Regions from separate parts of the Arthrobacter sp. MMS24-S77 genome, predicted to be linked through region 1. Evidence: riboswitches for the same ligand, from Rfam matches in the RefSeq annotation. Region 1 holds a riboswitch; each other region holds the start of a gene.
The links. Region 1 has a riboswitch for S-adenosylmethionine ahead of ACX5I4_RS10065 (LLM class flavin-dependent oxidoreductase). Riboswitches for the same ligand answer to the same signal wherever they lie in the genome.
Positions count from the first base shown of each region.

Region 2: linked by a shared signal. The riboswitch ahead of metX (homoserine O-acetyltransferase MetX) and the one ahead of ACX5I4_RS10065 (LLM class flavin-dependent oxidoreductase) in region 1 are both predicted to bind S-adenosylmethionine.
Region 3: linked by a shared signal. The riboswitch ahead of ACX5I4_RS04755 (hypothetical protein) and the one ahead of ACX5I4_RS10065 (LLM class flavin-dependent oxidoreductase) in region 1 are both predicted to bind S-adenosylmethionine.
Region 4: linked by a shared signal. The riboswitch ahead of ACX5I4_RS14200 (aminotransferase class V-fold PLP-dependent enzyme) and the one ahead of ACX5I4_RS10065 (LLM class flavin-dependent oxidoreductase) in region 1 are both predicted to bind S-adenosylmethionine.

Region 1 is NZ_JBTZRN010000001.1:2,203,851-2,207,443, forward strand. Features, by position in the region: gene ACX5I4_RS10050 (MFS transporter) at 1-119, shown strand, start outside; gene ACX5I4_RS10055 (rhodanese-like domain-containing protein) at 100-510, opposite strand; gene ACX5I4_RS10060 (LLM class flavin-dependent oxidoreductase) at 548-1,690, opposite strand; SAM riboswitch class IV at 1,884-1,993, shown strand; gene ACX5I4_RS10065 (LLM class flavin-dependent oxidoreductase) at 2,023-3,126, shown strand; gene ACX5I4_RS10070 (NtaA/DmoA family FMN-dependent monooxygenase) at 3,139-3,593, shown strand, end outside.
Region 2 is NZ_JBTZRN010000001.1:1,530,627-1,534,219, forward strand. Features, by position in the region: gene ACX5I4_RS06945 (CPBP family intramembrane glutamic endopeptidase) at 1-128, shown strand, start outside; gene ACX5I4_RS06950 (VOC family protein) at 253-891, opposite strand; gene ACX5I4_RS06955 (bifunctional o-acetylhomoserine/o-acetylserine sulfhydrylase) at 1,141-2,457, shown strand; SAM riboswitch class IV at 2,618-2,733, shown strand; gene metX (homoserine O-acetyltransferase MetX) at 2,747-3,593, shown strand, end outside.
Region 3 is NZ_JBTZRN010000001.1:1,021,046-1,024,638, forward strand. Features, by position in the region: gene ACX5I4_RS04745 (VIT1/CCC1 transporter family protein) at 117-1,241, opposite strand; gene ACX5I4_RS04750 (hypothetical protein) at 1,548-1,736, shown strand; gene ACX5I4_RS04755 (hypothetical protein) at 1,778-2,098, opposite strand; SAM riboswitch class IV at 2,114-2,234, opposite strand; gene ACX5I4_RS04760 (sodium:solute symporter family protein) at 2,377-3,593, opposite strand, start outside.
Region 4 is NZ_JBTZRN010000001.1:3,101,578-3,105,170, reverse strand. Features, by position in the region: gene ACX5I4_RS14205 (class I SAM-dependent methyltransferase) at 1-492, opposite strand, end outside; gene ACX5I4_RS14200 (aminotransferase class V-fold PLP-dependent enzyme) at 543-1,985, opposite strand; SAM riboswitch class IV at 2,021-2,133, opposite strand; gene hisN (histidinol-phosphatase) at 2,292-3,104, opposite strand; gene rsgA (ribosome small subunit-dependent GTPase A) at 3,198-3,593, opposite strand, start outside.

The DNA of each region.
Region 1 (3,593 bases):
CCGTGGCTGGCAGCTTGGATCTTGCCCGGGCGAAATGGTGGGCCGGCCCGGCGCTCGAGTCGAACGGGAACGTTCCGGCCCACCAAGGGGATACGAGAGTCAGCGCCCCGCGGGGCTAGCCGCCTCGGTATTGGCTTCTTCGGCGGCAGGTTCGAGGGTGGGAACTCCTGCCGCTTTCAGCGCGAGGAATCCACCGTCTACATGAACAACGTTCGGGTAGCCCAGGATTCGCAGTTTCTCAGCAACGGGCTGCGAACCCTTGACCGATCCGCAGAACACCACGATCTGCCGATCAGTCGAGGCTGCCTCCGGGTGCCGTTCCCTGGATTCCGGGGCGAACCCCTCGTCGACCTGCTCACGGTCCACGATGACGGCGCCGGGGATGCTCCCGGTGCTGGCCCGGCCGCCGTCGCTGCGGACATCGATGAGCAGGGCGCCTTCTTGTATGAGTCCAGCTGCCCGTTCCGCGTCGACAAGCTGGCTATCTTCGGTGGTACTGGTCTCGCTCATTCCTGCTCCTTATGGTTTTTTGTTCGGGGTGTGGAAATCACATTGCATGGGCCGGTTCCCAGGCTTCCGCCAGAAGCGCATAGGAACGGACACGCTGTGCATGGCTGTGCGTGATGGTGGTGATGAGAAGCTCATCCGCTCCGGTAACCCGCTGCAGGGTGCGCAGGGAGCCAGCCACTTGCCTCGGGTTCCCCACGAAGCGGGTTTCCAGCCGGTCGGAGACCAATTCCAGATCATCCGCTCCCAGTCGGAGATCCAGAGCTTCTTCGGGCGTCGGGTAAGTGATCGCTCCGGCACCGCTGCGGATGCTGTGCACCCACGCCGCGTAGCCTTGCGCCAGCGATGACGCTTCGGATTCACCGGTGGCCACCACGACGTCGGCAGAGACGATCACATAAGGCTCCTCCAGGGTTTCGGACGCCTTGAAATGGGAACGGTATTCGCTGATAGCCTCAAGGACTCCCGAAGGGGACACGTGGTAGTTGGCACCGAAGGGGAGCCCGAGTTTGCCGGCCAACCGCGCGCTGGGTCCGGCTGTGGAGCCGTGGATCCAGAATTCGGGTGATTCGCCGGCGGCCGGGCTGACGGTTATCGGCTCGGCATCCCGGGTCCGATAGCTGCCGGTGAAGAAGCCGATAACATCCTGCACGTCTTGTTCAAAGGTCTCCGCGTCTCCGTCCTTTCGTCCGAGCAGTTCGGTTTGTACTTTGAAGCGATCGGCGAGTCTGCCGTGGAACAGAGGACGGGCCGTGGGGATGAGCAGACCATCCACACGCCGGCTTAACCCGGACCCTGAGCTAGGCTGGGCGGTCTGTTGCCCCGGATTCGGCGTCCCGGATCGTCCGAAGCCCAGATCGATCCTCCCGGGATAGAGACCAGCGAGAGTGCCGACGTTTTCGGCTACTTGGATAGGCCGATAGTTTCCGAGGATGGTGGCTGCGGTGCCCACCCGGATGCGGGAGGTGGCGGCGGCAACTAGTCCGGAGAGCACGTGCGGTGCGGCTCCGGCGACGCCCGGGTTCAGATGGTGCTCGGCTAACCAGAAGCGCCGGTAGCCAAGCCGCTCTGTTTCGATTGCCAGGTCGATGGTGTTGCGCAAGGCGTCGGCGCTTGTCTGGCCGGAAGGCACCGGGCTGAGATCGAGAACGGATAGCGGAACGATGGACTGGCGGGGCGTCATGCCCTGACCTTATGAGCGGGAAATCATTGTGCCAAATGCCCGGACACAGGGATCAACGCACCGTCATGAGCTGTCATGTCTCTTCGGTCCTGATGACGTTTTGCTGAGTTCCTTGACCTTCGATGGCGTTCCTTGACCGGGCAAGACGGGTGGTTTGAAATGGGCGGTTGACCGTTTTTAGAGTCGGGGTGTAGGTCAAGAGTCAGCACGCCAAGGACCGGCTGGTGCTGCGGCAACCCTCAGACATTGTGTGGCGGGGTGCTCCGGAAACAGACCTGGCCGCAAGCGCGGCAAGAGAAATGTCATGGGCTGCGACCCGGAAAGAGGACAGAATGCCTTCAACATCCATATCCGAAAACAGCCGGAAGGTGCTAGCCATAGAGCTCGATGGCGACGGCGCACACCCGTCCGCGTGGCGCCGTGCGGCGCATACTCCTACGGCGCTCCTCTCCGGTCGAAGGATCTCAGAGATTGCCCAGGCAGCGGACATTTCCGGATTCCACTTTGCGAGCCTCAAGGACTCACGGACCATCGCTCCTGCGTCTGCTGGAATCGCAGGCAGGATCGATGCCGTCCAGCGAGCAGCCTTTGCTGCTCCGCTGACCCGTTCCCTTGGCTTGGTGCCGGAAGCCGGGACGCTCTATACGGAGCCGTTCCACATCGCCACACAGCTGGCGAGCCTCGACTATTCCTCGCAAGGCCGGGCAGGCTGGCTCGTCAATGCAGAAAACAGCAGCCAGGAAGCCCGTTCCGTCGGACGCGAACAGCTGCGTGACTCCGAGGTGCAGGCCGAAGCGGCGGATGTTGTGGAGGCCGTGCGCAGTCTCTGGGACTCGTGGGAAGACGATGCCGTGATCCGCGACGTCTCCACGGGCCGGTATCTGGACCGCGACAAGCTTCACTATGCGGACTTTGAGGGCAAGCGGTTCTCGGTCAAGGGCCCCTCGATCATCCCGCGCCCCTTGCAGGGGCAGCTGGTGGTTATCGCGCCGGCGGAGCTGGCGCCTGCTATTGGGGCGGATGTTGCCTTGGTGCACGCGCCAAGCGTCGAGGGCCTAGCCGCTGCGGCCGATGCCGCCCATGGTGCCGGGGGCGCCCGAGCGGTGGTGGAGCTCGACGTCGTACTGGACTCGCGCGGCCAGCGCGCCGAAGATCGTCTGGCCGAACTTGATGCCTTTGGGCGTTGGGAAGGGGGCGCCCGGTACGTTGGCAGCGCCGCGGGGCTCGTGGAACTCCTGGCGAGTGTCCTGGCCACAGCGGACGGCGTGCGGTTCAATCCTGCGGTGCTCGACGTCGACCTCCCTGAGCTCTCGTTCCAGGTGCTTCCGGAGCTGCGCCGACACGGGCTTGTCGGCGCGCCCGAACCCGGAACCACCCTTCGGCAAAGCTTCGGCTTGCCACGCCCTGCCAACCGCTACGCCACCTCGGCACGATAAGGAGTCCAGACCATGAGCAACCACAGAGTCGCCGGGAACGGCAAGATCCAATTCGGGGTCTTCTTCCAAGGCGTCAACCACACCACCGTTTGGCGGGCGCCGCAAAGCGGTTCTCAAACGGACTTCGAATCGTTCCGCCGCGTAGCTCAGACTGCCGAACGGGGACTTTTCAGTGCGTTCTTCCTCGGCGAAGGGCTTCGGCTGCGTGAGCATCTGGGGAAGATCCATGATCTGGACGTAGCCGGACGGCCGGACGCCCAAACTGCTTTGGCGTCTTTGGCGGCGATTACAAACCACATCGGACTCGTGGCCACGCAGAACACCACCTACAACGATCCCGCAGACCTCGCCCACAGGCTCGCGAGCCTGGACGTACTCTCGGGCGGAAGGGCGGCATGGAACATTGTGACCACGGACAACGCCTGGACCGGGGCGAATTTCAGGCGCGGCGGGTTCCTGGCGCATGA
Region 2 (3,593 bases), 670 kb from region 1:
GTGTGGTGTTCGCCTGGATCTACACGAGGACCAAACGGGTCATGCCACTCGTGGTGGCGCATGCACTCCTGGATATCGTGGCGTTCGTCGGCTTCAGCATCTTCGGCAAGGCAATCGGGCTGGGGTAGGAACAACGCCGTTAAAAGGTTTCGGCCGCCATCGCGGGGTGACGTCATTGGCACCCGCATATGGCGGCCGAAGTTTTCCGGGCCTCCTCGCCCGATGGTCCGTCAGGTGGTGACGGCTGGTCTGTCAGATAGTGACGGCTCCGTTGGCGGTTTCGAACGTTACCGACATGATTCCCGGTGTTCCGTGCGGAGCCATCCATTGGACTGCAACGTCCTCAAGCGGTTTCTCCACGGGTTCCCCGAGCCATTCAGTGACGCGCTCTGCCGAGCCGGCAATGGTGAGGCTGGACATCTTGACGTCGCTTGGGTAGACGAGGGACGGGTGAAGCGCGGGGTCGCCCTCCCAACGGAGCAAGTAGGGTACCTGGGGATCGGCGATGAGTCCCAGGATGCCGATTTGCGACCAGACGAGTTCGCGTCCGTCCGGAAACTTGCGGTTTCCGGGGACGGCGGCGCGTCCCAGCCGTTGTTCGAAAGGGCTCAGGTCGTCAACAGCGACGCACCAGCCCATCCAGCCACCTCCTGCAGCGGAGCGTGCACGGACGGCTTGTCCAAAAGGTGCCTTGTCGGATGCCGGGTGGTCAAGGACCTCGACAACTTCCAGGTATTTGTGGTCAGCAAGGGGGATGATCATGTTCCGGGTACCGAAGCGCGGGTGCACTCCGCCCCGGACTGCGTCCACTCCCAATGCTGCGGAAATCCGCTCGGTGGTGGCCAAGAGGCCATCTCGTTCACAAGCGTAAGAGACGTGATCCATGCGCATGGCTTCATCTTGGCACTTTGTGATGGAGCTCTCAGCTAAGTCAAGCCTAACCAAGATGGGATGTATCGAAGGGGCAGCTCAGAGTCACTTCAGGACGCGCCGGGACCGAAAACTACTGCGTTCGTCACAAAGCTTCCGGAGCCCGCGATGCCGTCCCTAGACTGGCCGCAACCGAACGCCGACAGGCTGAACACAGCAGGCCGGCAGGCTGATTCACGGCCGAGAGTCCCCACGAACGAAGGAGTCCGCATGTCCCAAGGATGGTCATTCGAAACGCGCCAGATCCACGCCGGCCAGGAGCCGGACGCCGCCACCGGGGCCAGGGCGCTCCCCATCTACCAGACCACCTCGTTCGTCTTCCCCAGTGCGGAAAGCGCGGCGAACCGCTTCGCCTTGGCCGAGCTGGCGCCCATCTACACCCGGATCGGCAACCCCACGCAGGACGCGGTGGAACAGCGCATAGCGAGCCTTGAAGGCGGTCTGGCGGCGCTCCTGCTGAGTTCCGGCCAGGCAGCGGAGACGTTCGCCATCCTCAATGTTGCCGAGGCCGGCGACCACGTGGTCGCCAGCCCGAGCCTTTACGGCGGCACCTACAACCTGTTGGCCCACACGCTGAAGAAATTCGGGATCTCCGTGACCTTCGTCGAGGACCCGGACAACCTGGACCACTGGCGGGACGCGGTGCAAGCAAACACCAAGCTGTTCTTTGCCGAGGTCGTGTCCAACCCCCGTCAAGACGTGCTGGACATCGAAGGCGTTTCCCGGACCGCGCACGAGGCCGGGGTCCCGCTTGTGGTGGACAACACCTTGGCCACGCCCTACTTGATCCGGCCCATCGAGTGGGGTGCGGACATCGTGGTGCATTCGGCCACCAAGTACCTGGGTGGGCACGGGGCCGCGATCGCCGGCGTCATCGTGGACTCCGGCAACTTCGATTTCGGCAAGGAACCTGAGCGCTTCCCCAATTTCAACACCCCGGACCCTAGCTACAACGGCCTGGTCTACGCCCGGGACCTGGGCAAGGACGGCGCGCTCGGCGCCAATCTCTCGTACATCCTCAAAGCCCGGGTCCAGCTCTTGCGCGACCTCGGTTCGGCCGTTTCCCCGTTCAATGCCTTCCTGATCTCCCAGGGGATCGAGACCCTCAGCCTGCGGGTGGAACGCCACGTGGAGAACGCCACCAAAGTGGCGCAATGGCTCGAAGAGCGCGACGACGTCGAATCGGTCGCCTACGCGGGCCTGCCTTCCAGCCCCTGGTTCGAACGCGGCCGGAAGTACGGGCCCAGGGGCACCGGAGCAGTCGTGTCCTTCACCATCCGCGGGGGGATCGAAGCAGGCAAGCGTTTCGTGGACGCCTTGGAACTGCATTCCCACGTGGCAAACATCGGCGACGTCCGTTCCTTGGTGATCCATCCTGCGTCTACGACGCACAGCCAACTGACGCCTGAACAGCAAGCGGTGGCGGGAGTGACCCCGGGCTTGGTGCGCCTCTCGGTCGGGATCGAGCATATCGACGACATCCTCGCGGACCTTGAGGCAGGATTCCGGGCAGCGAAGGGCGCGTAGGGTTCCCTGGATGGTTTAGGAGGCCGGCTGGCGATACAGAATGAATCTTCGCCAGCCGGCCTCGCTGCACCCGCTTGCATGAACAAAACGCGGCCAAGTGTCACATAGATGTCATAATCTTCGTCAGAAGGGGTCCGGTTTTCCTAGACTCTTTGTATTAGGTCATGAGTGCCAGTGACAGCCCCGGCTTGCTGGCCGGCAACCCTCCTCTCGCGGTGGGGTGCCCCGGGTGAGGACCTGGCCCTTCGCTTTGTTGGCGGCGGGCAAGCGCGATGTGAGGTGTCAACGAATGACAATTGCTGCAACAGCCATACCCCGTTCCGGTACCCAGGACGGAACGCTCAAGTATGTTTCCGTGGGCGGACTCGAACTGGAAGCCGGAGGTTTTCTCCCCGACGTCGTTCTTGCGTACGAGACGTGGGGGCGGCTCAACGCCGATGCTTCCAACGCCGTGCTGGTGGAACATGCCCTGACCGGCAGCACGCATGTGGCCCGCGGCGAGAGCGACGAAGAAGGTTGGTGGGAGCAACTCGTTGGGCCAGGGGCAACCATTGATACGGACCGCTATTTCGTGGTCTCCGTCAACATCGTGGGAGGCTGCTACGGCAGTACCGGGCCGTCGTCGTGCGCTCCAGATGGCAAACCGTGGGGTTCCCGCTTTCCGCTGGTGACGCTGCGGGACAGCACCGCGGCGGAAGCCCGGCTGGCCGACGCCTTGGGGATCCGCAGCTGGCACACCGTGGTAGGCGGATCCATGGGCGGGGCACGTGCCTTGGAATGGGCGGTCACTTATCCGGACCGCGTGAAGCGATGTGCCGTGATTTCGATCGGGGCGTACAGCACTGCCGAGCAGATCGCGTTCGCCCAGGCGCAGACGCTCGCCATCCGGCAGGACGCCGACTTCAACGGTGGTGACTACTATGGCCGGCCCGCGCCCGAGGCGGGATTGGCCCTCGCCCGGCGGATCGCCCACATCACCTACCGCTCGGCGGAGGAACTGGATTTCCGCTTCGGCCGGAATGCGCAGGGCAGCGAGGCGCCCCTCCAGGCATCCGCGTTGGGGGACCGGGGCCGCTACCAGGTGGAGAGCTACCTCGACCACCAAGGAAGCAAGCTGGTCCAGCGCTTCGACGCCA
Region 3 (3,593 bases), 1.2 Mb from region 1:
GCGACGGCGGTACTGGGACGCCGCTGCGGAGGCGGGGGACCGCCGTCGTACCCGTAGTTCGAATGCACGTCTTCCCCCAAGTCCCTGATTCCCGCGCCCCAAGCGGGCAGACGCTACTAACCGATGACCGCGCCGAAGACGAGTCCCAGCCCATACGTGGCCGCGGCCGCACCGAGTCCGATGGCGAGCTGCCGGAGGCCGCGGGTCAGCGGTGAGGTTCCGGACAACAGGCCGACGACGGCGCCCGTGGACAGAAGCGCAATGCCCACCAGCGTACCGGCCACAGCGAGCGCAGCGAAGCCCGTCATGCCGAAGATGAACGGCAGGATCGGCACAATGGCGCCCGAGGCGAAGAAGCAGAAGCTGGAGATGGCAGCACCCCAGGCGGAGCCAACCGCCTCGTGCTCGTCCACCGCCTCTTCAGCTTCGGGGTGGAGCGAGAGGCTGGGATCGCAATCGCAGTTGTAGAGGCCCATGCGTTCGGCGGCCCGGTGTTCCGCAGCTTCGTGGGACATGCCCCGGGCCAGGTAGACCAGGACGAGCTCATTGTGTTCGATGTCCAGGGACGGGGCCGCAGTCAGCGTGGCCTGGGTGGGGCGGGTGGCCTTGAGGAGCTCCAGTTGCGAGCGGACCGAGACATATTCGCCGGCACCCATGGACAGGGCGCCCGCCAACAGGCCCGCGATGCCGCTGAAGAGGACCACGGTTGCGGGCACACCTGTGGCGGCCATGCCCATCACAAGGGAAAGGTTGCTGACCAGGCCGTCGTTGGCACCGAATACCGCGGCGCGGAAAGTGCCGGACAACCTGTTGCGGCCGCGTGTCGCCAGGCCGCGGACAACTTCTTCGTGGATCTGTTCATCGGCAGCCATGGCCCGGGTTGCCGCGGGATCCTTCGCGTAAGGGGAGCGGCCTTCCGCCCTTTGCGCGAGGGCCAAGACGAACACTGAACCGAAATTCCGTGCCAGGAAGCCAAGCATTTGGCTGCGGATGGAGGCCGCCTTGGGCATGCCTGCGTGTTCGCCGAGGAGCTTGAGCCAGTGTGCCTCATGGCGGCCTTCGGCCTCTGCGAGGGCCAGAAGGATCTCGCGTTCCTCACCGTCGCGGCGCTGAGCGAGTTCGCGGTACACGGCGGCCTCGGCGCGTTCGTCGGCCAAGTATTGCCGCCAGCGCTTGATGTCCGACGACGATGGGGGAGTCTTGGCGGCTGCTGCGTCTTGCGATGGACTGCTTGAGTCCAACGGACTGTCTGAATGCGGGGCTTTTGCGTGCGGGTGCACCGGGACTCCTGGGTTGCTGGGGCGGGCTTCATCGCCTCATTGCACGTCCACTTTATCGCCAATTTTCGCGGCTTTTCGGCCGGTAATCCTTACTCGGCGTTTTAGGTGTGCCTCAAAAACGCCAGAGGCCCCCGCGAAGCCTTGACCACCGGATGGGGCAGTGCTGGGATGGATGGACAGGGTCCACGAAGGGCGGGGTGGCGTGTTGACCGGCTGCCTGATCTGCCTGGCGATGGGCTCAGCGGCACGTCGAACGGAGGTTGCACCATGGACAGCACCGAGACCCACGCCCGCCACCCCGACCGTCCCACGGTCGAGGCCGATCCCGCCTACGACTATAACGAGGACCTGGAGGTGGACGAGGATTGGGAAGAACAATCCGAGGTCCTCGACGACGACGAACGGCCGGTTCCGCTCGACGTCGACGAACACCGTGAGGTTGGAGAGATCGAATAGCTCCGGCAGCGTCGAATAGCCTCGACTCGCTGAATCTGGCGCTAAAACGCGCTCAGGATGAAGTGACGCTCCACGCCCGCCCGGTGCCCGGTTGCGGCCACCGTGAGCGTGAGCTTCCGGGTGGCCGGAAACCAGCGGGCAGGCTGCACTGCTTGTGACAGGGCTTGCGTGATGAGCCGCGGCTCGTGATGCCAATGGCGTTCCAGCCGGCCGTCCACCACGAACGTGATGGAACCTTGGGAGAGGTCGACGCCGGGAATCACCCGGACGAACTCGTCAACACGCCTGGCTCGGGCCGCGGGCAGGGTGCTTGGCTGTGTGATGTTGCTGGCTGTGGCGGTAGCGCCGGTTTCCAAAGGCATTGCCTTCTCCTGGTGGAGTTGCTCTTGCCCGCTCGGTTGTCTCTGGTCCGGGGTCGGGCCGCTTCTTCATCCGAACCACCCGTGAACATGGGGTTGGCGTATGGCAAGTCGGAGCTTGGCGCCACATCTCTTGAAGCTGTTCCTACTGTACAGGCAGGCCCGCCCCAGGCGCCTCCGTATTCCAGTGCCTCTAAACTAAAGCCCCCAGACACGGCAGCGGCGCCGCAGCCCTCGAATGAGAAGGTGCGGCGCCGCCGTCGTGATCAACTCTGTGAAGCTTAGTGCGTGGCCACCGGGTGGGCCTCCAACGGGAGCTCCTCCGTGACCGCTCCGGCGACACGGCGGTCCCAGGCTTCGCGGACCTCGGGCTCCGTGGGAGGTGTGAGGAGGGAGACCACGATGTAGATGAGCAGTGACGCGCCGAGTCCCCAGTAGATGGGATCGTTGGCGTAGACGCCGTCTTCGCTGGGAATGAGCCCCGTGGCGTACGCGATCAGCAAGGCCAGGGTCAGGACCGAGCCGACGGCCATGGACCATGCCGCGGCGATGCCTGTGCCGCGCTTCCAGACCAAGCCACCCAGGATGGCGACCAGCAGGCCGCCCACCAGGATGTCGTAGGCGATGGTCAAGGCCACTACGACGTCTTGCGCCGCCATGGAGATCAACACGGCCACGATGCCCAGGCCAAGGACCCAGTAGCGGTTGGCCTTGACGTCGTGCTCCGGGTTTTCGGTGTCGTCGGTGTTGATCGTCTTGCCGAACCAGCTTGCCACGAACGGGACAACGTCGGCGCGGGCCACAGTGGCTGCGGCAATGAGGGCACCGGAGGCCGTGGACATCATGGCGGCGACTGCTGCGGCCATGACCAGGCCGCCGATGCCGATCGGCAGGATGTGCGTTGCCACCTCCGCGTACACAACGTCCTTGCCGAGGGCCTTGACGTCGATGTTGGGCAGGGCCACACGGGCTGCCAGGCCGATCAGGGCGCCGGCGACGCCGTACAGGACGCAGTAGACGCCGGCGGTGGCGCCGCCCCAACGGGCCACCTTGGGGGTCTTGGCGGTGAAGACGCGCTGCCAGATGTCCTGGCCGATCAGCAGGCCGAGCGTGTAGACCACGAAATACGTGATGATGGTCTGGGCTCCGATGCCGTCCAGCTGGAAGAAGCTGGCGTCAACGCGGGCACGGATGGCGTCGAGCCCGCCTGCTGCGTTGAGGGCGAACGGGAGCATGAGGAAGAAGATGCCCACCGTCTTGATGATGAACTGCACCTGGTCGGCGAGGGTGATGGACCACATGCCGCCGATGGTGGAGTAGACCAGGACGATCGCGCCGCCGACGGCGATGGCGAGCCAGCGCTCCCAGCCGAAGAGGACAACGAAGATGGTGGCGTAGGCGCCGGTTGACGTGGCGCAGAGCATGAGGGTGTAGGCCAGCATGACGATGCCGGAGGTCTGCGTGGCGCGCTGGCCGTAGCGAAGGCTCAGCATCTGGG
Region 4 (3,593 bases), 900 kb from region 1:
GCGGGACAAGCGGTGGACCCAAGGCACGGAGGTGTCCAACTGGTTCCAGATCAAACCGATAACCCCCTGGGGGCGCAGGATCCGGGCGATCTCGGTGCTGGCGGCGAGGGGATCGCACCAGTGCCAGGCTTGGGCAACGCTGACGACGTCGAATGCTGAGTCCGCCAGTCCAGTTGCCTCGGCCGTTCCCTCCAGGGCAACCACCTGCGGGAACGTCTTACGCAGTTGCGTGAGCATGTCCGCGGAAGGGTCCACCGCGGAGACGGTCAGTCCGCGCTCGACCAGGAGCGCCGTGAACTTTCCGGTCCCCGCTCCCAGGTCCGCCGCGTCCCGCGCCCCTTCCGGCAGGAGCCAATCGGCTGAATCCGCAGGGTAGCCGGGCCGGACACGGTCATAGTGCTCCCCGCCGTCCTGGAAACTTTGACCCAGCTCGAGGCGCCGTTCCTCGTAGAGCTTGGGGCCGGCTGACGTGCCTTTGGGTCGCGGGGCCACGCAGGAACTCCTTCGTAGGACAGGAAAAATACCCTACGAATCTACCGCAATCAGTCGGTGCTGCAGGGAGCTGCGCCCGCGGTCCCGGGGGTGTTGGGAGCCCACTCCGGGTAGCTGCGGTGGTCGTTCGCTGGCACCCAACGGCCGGCATCCACGACGTAGTCCCAGCCGAGGCCATTGCTCTTGAGCGCCTGGATGCCCGCGATGAGCCGGGTGGCGTCCTCCAGCCGCGATCCCACGCCGAAACTGGCCCGCAGGGATCCGGACGGGAGGCCCAAGCGCTTGAGCAGCGGGTGGGCGCAAAAGCGCCCATCCCGCAGGCCGATGCCGTGCTCGGCCGCGAGATAGGCCGCCACGAGGCCTGCGTCGTAGCCCTGGAGCGAGAAATTCACGACGCCGATGGTGTCCTGGGGATCGGTGTCGCTAAAGATCTGGTGGACGGTCACGCCGTCGATCTCGTTGAGGCCATCAACCAAATGTGTGCGGATGGCTGCTTCGTGGGCATGCCATTCCTCGTGGTCGAGGCTGGCGATGACCTGGGTAGCACGTGCGAGGGTGGCAGCTCCGAGCACGTTCGGCGAGCCCCCTTCGTGCCTGGCCGGTCCCGTGGCCCAGCTAACGGAGTCAAGGCGTGCCTCGCGGACAGCCCCGCCGCCTGCAAGGTGGGGTGTGCCGGCGTCGAGCCAGTCGGGACGGCCCACCAGGACGCCGGCGCCGAACGGCGCATAGAGCTTGTGCCCCGAGAAGACCAAGTAGTCAACATCCGCGGCGGCAATGTCGATGCGGCGGTGCGGAGCGAGCTGGGCCGCGTCCACCACAATCCGCGCTCCGAATTCGTGGGCCAAAGCGGCGAGTTCCTTGATGGGCAGGATCTCGCCCGTCACGTTCGAGGCGCCCGTGACTGCCAGGAGGCTGACGCCACCGTGGGAGAGCGCCGCGCGGACATTCGCTACAGTCTCGGTCAAAGTTCCCGCTGCCACAATGCTGCGGTGCGGGACGCCTTGCCACGGCAGGAGATTGGCGTGGTGTTCGATGTCCAGATAGAGGACTTCGCCAACGTGGCGTCCGTCCTCGGCAGGCAGGCAGCCGGCCAGGAGGTTGAGCGAATCGGTGGTGTTGCGAGTGAAAATGACGGAATCGTCTGCCCGGCCGCCAACGAAGTCGCGGACGATATTGCGGGCGTTTTCATAGACCGAGGTGCTGATCTGGGAGGCATAGCCTGCGCCGCGATGGACACTCGCGTAGTACGGGAGGATCTCGTTGAGATATGCCGAAACCACGGTCAAAGCGGGGGCTGACGCGCCGTAGTCAAGGTTGGCGTAGCGGACGTGGCCGCCCTGGATCAGCGGCGCTTGGAGCTCCGCGCCAGTAACCGCGGCCAACGGACGGCTTGCCGGAGACGGGGATACGCCATGCTGCCTTGCTGTGCCGTGGTGCCGGGCGTCTTCGTTGTGCTCGGAGATGGCGGGAGAAGTAAACGTAGCTGTGCTCATGGGACCTCACTCAAGAGGGACCCCTGCGTGCAGGGGGTCCGCGCTTGCCGTATCCGTTCCGGACCGGCCGGGTCGTCACCCGGGGCACCCCGCCGCGATGGAGGGTTGCCGGCCAGCAAACCGGGGTTTCGCGCTGGCACTCGTGACCTGTAAAGAGACTAGGACACCGGCAAGGCTCGTTCCAATGTGACCACGATTGTTAAGCGGATTGTTACACAGCCGGAAAAATGTGCCTTCTGCCGAAGAAAAAGTGGCGGACGCCCCGAAAGAGGGGCGGCCGCCGTCGATTATTCAGTGAAAAAAGGCTCAGAGCAGGTCGTCGAGCTCCGGGTTGAGTCGCTTGAGGACCTCGGAGTGCAGGATCGAGTTGGTAGCCACGGCATTGCCCCCGAAGGGACCGTCTGCACCCTCCAAGGACGTGAAGCGCCCTCCGGCCTCGGTCACGATCGGCACCAGGGCCGCCATGTCGTAAAGCTGGAGTTCCGGCTCGGCGGCGATGTCCACCGCACCCTCCGCCACAAGGCAGTAGGACCAGAAATCTCCGTAGGCGCGGCTACGCCAGACATCGTTCTCCAGGCCCAGGAAGCTGTCGAGCGAACCGTGCTGCTTCCACTCGGAAAGCTCGGAGTAGGAAAGCGAGGCATCTTCAAGCCGCGACACGTTGGAGACCTTCAACCGGGTGGCAGCGGCAAGTGACCGGCCCATGTAGGCGCCCGAACCCTTGGCAGCCCACCAGCGCTTGCCGAGAGCCGGAGCGCTCACAAGCCCCACTACAACTTCGCCTTCGTCCACGAGGGCGATGAGCGTTGCCCAGACAGGTACGCCACGCACGAAGTTCTTGGTGCCGTCGATGGGATCGATGATCCAACGCCTTGAGCCGTGGCCGGTGCTGCCGAATTCTTCCCCGAGTACGGCGTCGCGGGGGCGGGAACGGGAGAGCTGCCCGCGAATTGCTTCCTCGGCAGCCTTGTCGGCATCGGTCACTGGGCTCAGGTCGGGTTTGGTTTCCACCTGGAGGTCCAGTGCCTTGAACCGCTCCATTGTCAGGGAATCGACGGAGTCGGCCAGGACGTGGGCCAGCCGCAGGTCGTCGTTGTAGCTCGAATCGGGTTGGGTCATGGTTCCAAACTACCGTCTATTCCCCGGTGAACCGGGGAGGTAGGCGGCAAGAGGCACGCGGTCAGGTGACCCTGTTGCTCATTGACCCTGCTGCTAATTGACCGTACCCAATTCCTTGGCCTCTTGGGCTTCCATGCGCGGGTCTGCGCCAAGGAGCCGGCGCAACGACGCCAGGCGGGCGGGTCCGGCCTCGCCGGCGTGGCCATCAGCGACCCAGGAATCCAGGCCGCAACGGACCGCACTGGCATCGTGCTTGCAACCCCGCTCGCAGGTTTCCGTTCCGGGTTCCAGATCCGGGAAGGCGTGCAGGATGCGATCCGGGTTCACATGGGCGAGGCCGAAGGAACGGATGCCGGGCGTATCGATGATCCAGCTGCCGCCGGGGGCGTCGCTGAGCTTCAAGGCAAGGGCTGAGGACGAGGTATGACGGCCCCGGCCCGTGACCGCGTTGACCCCACCGGTGGCGCGCTCGGCGCCGGTAAGGGCATT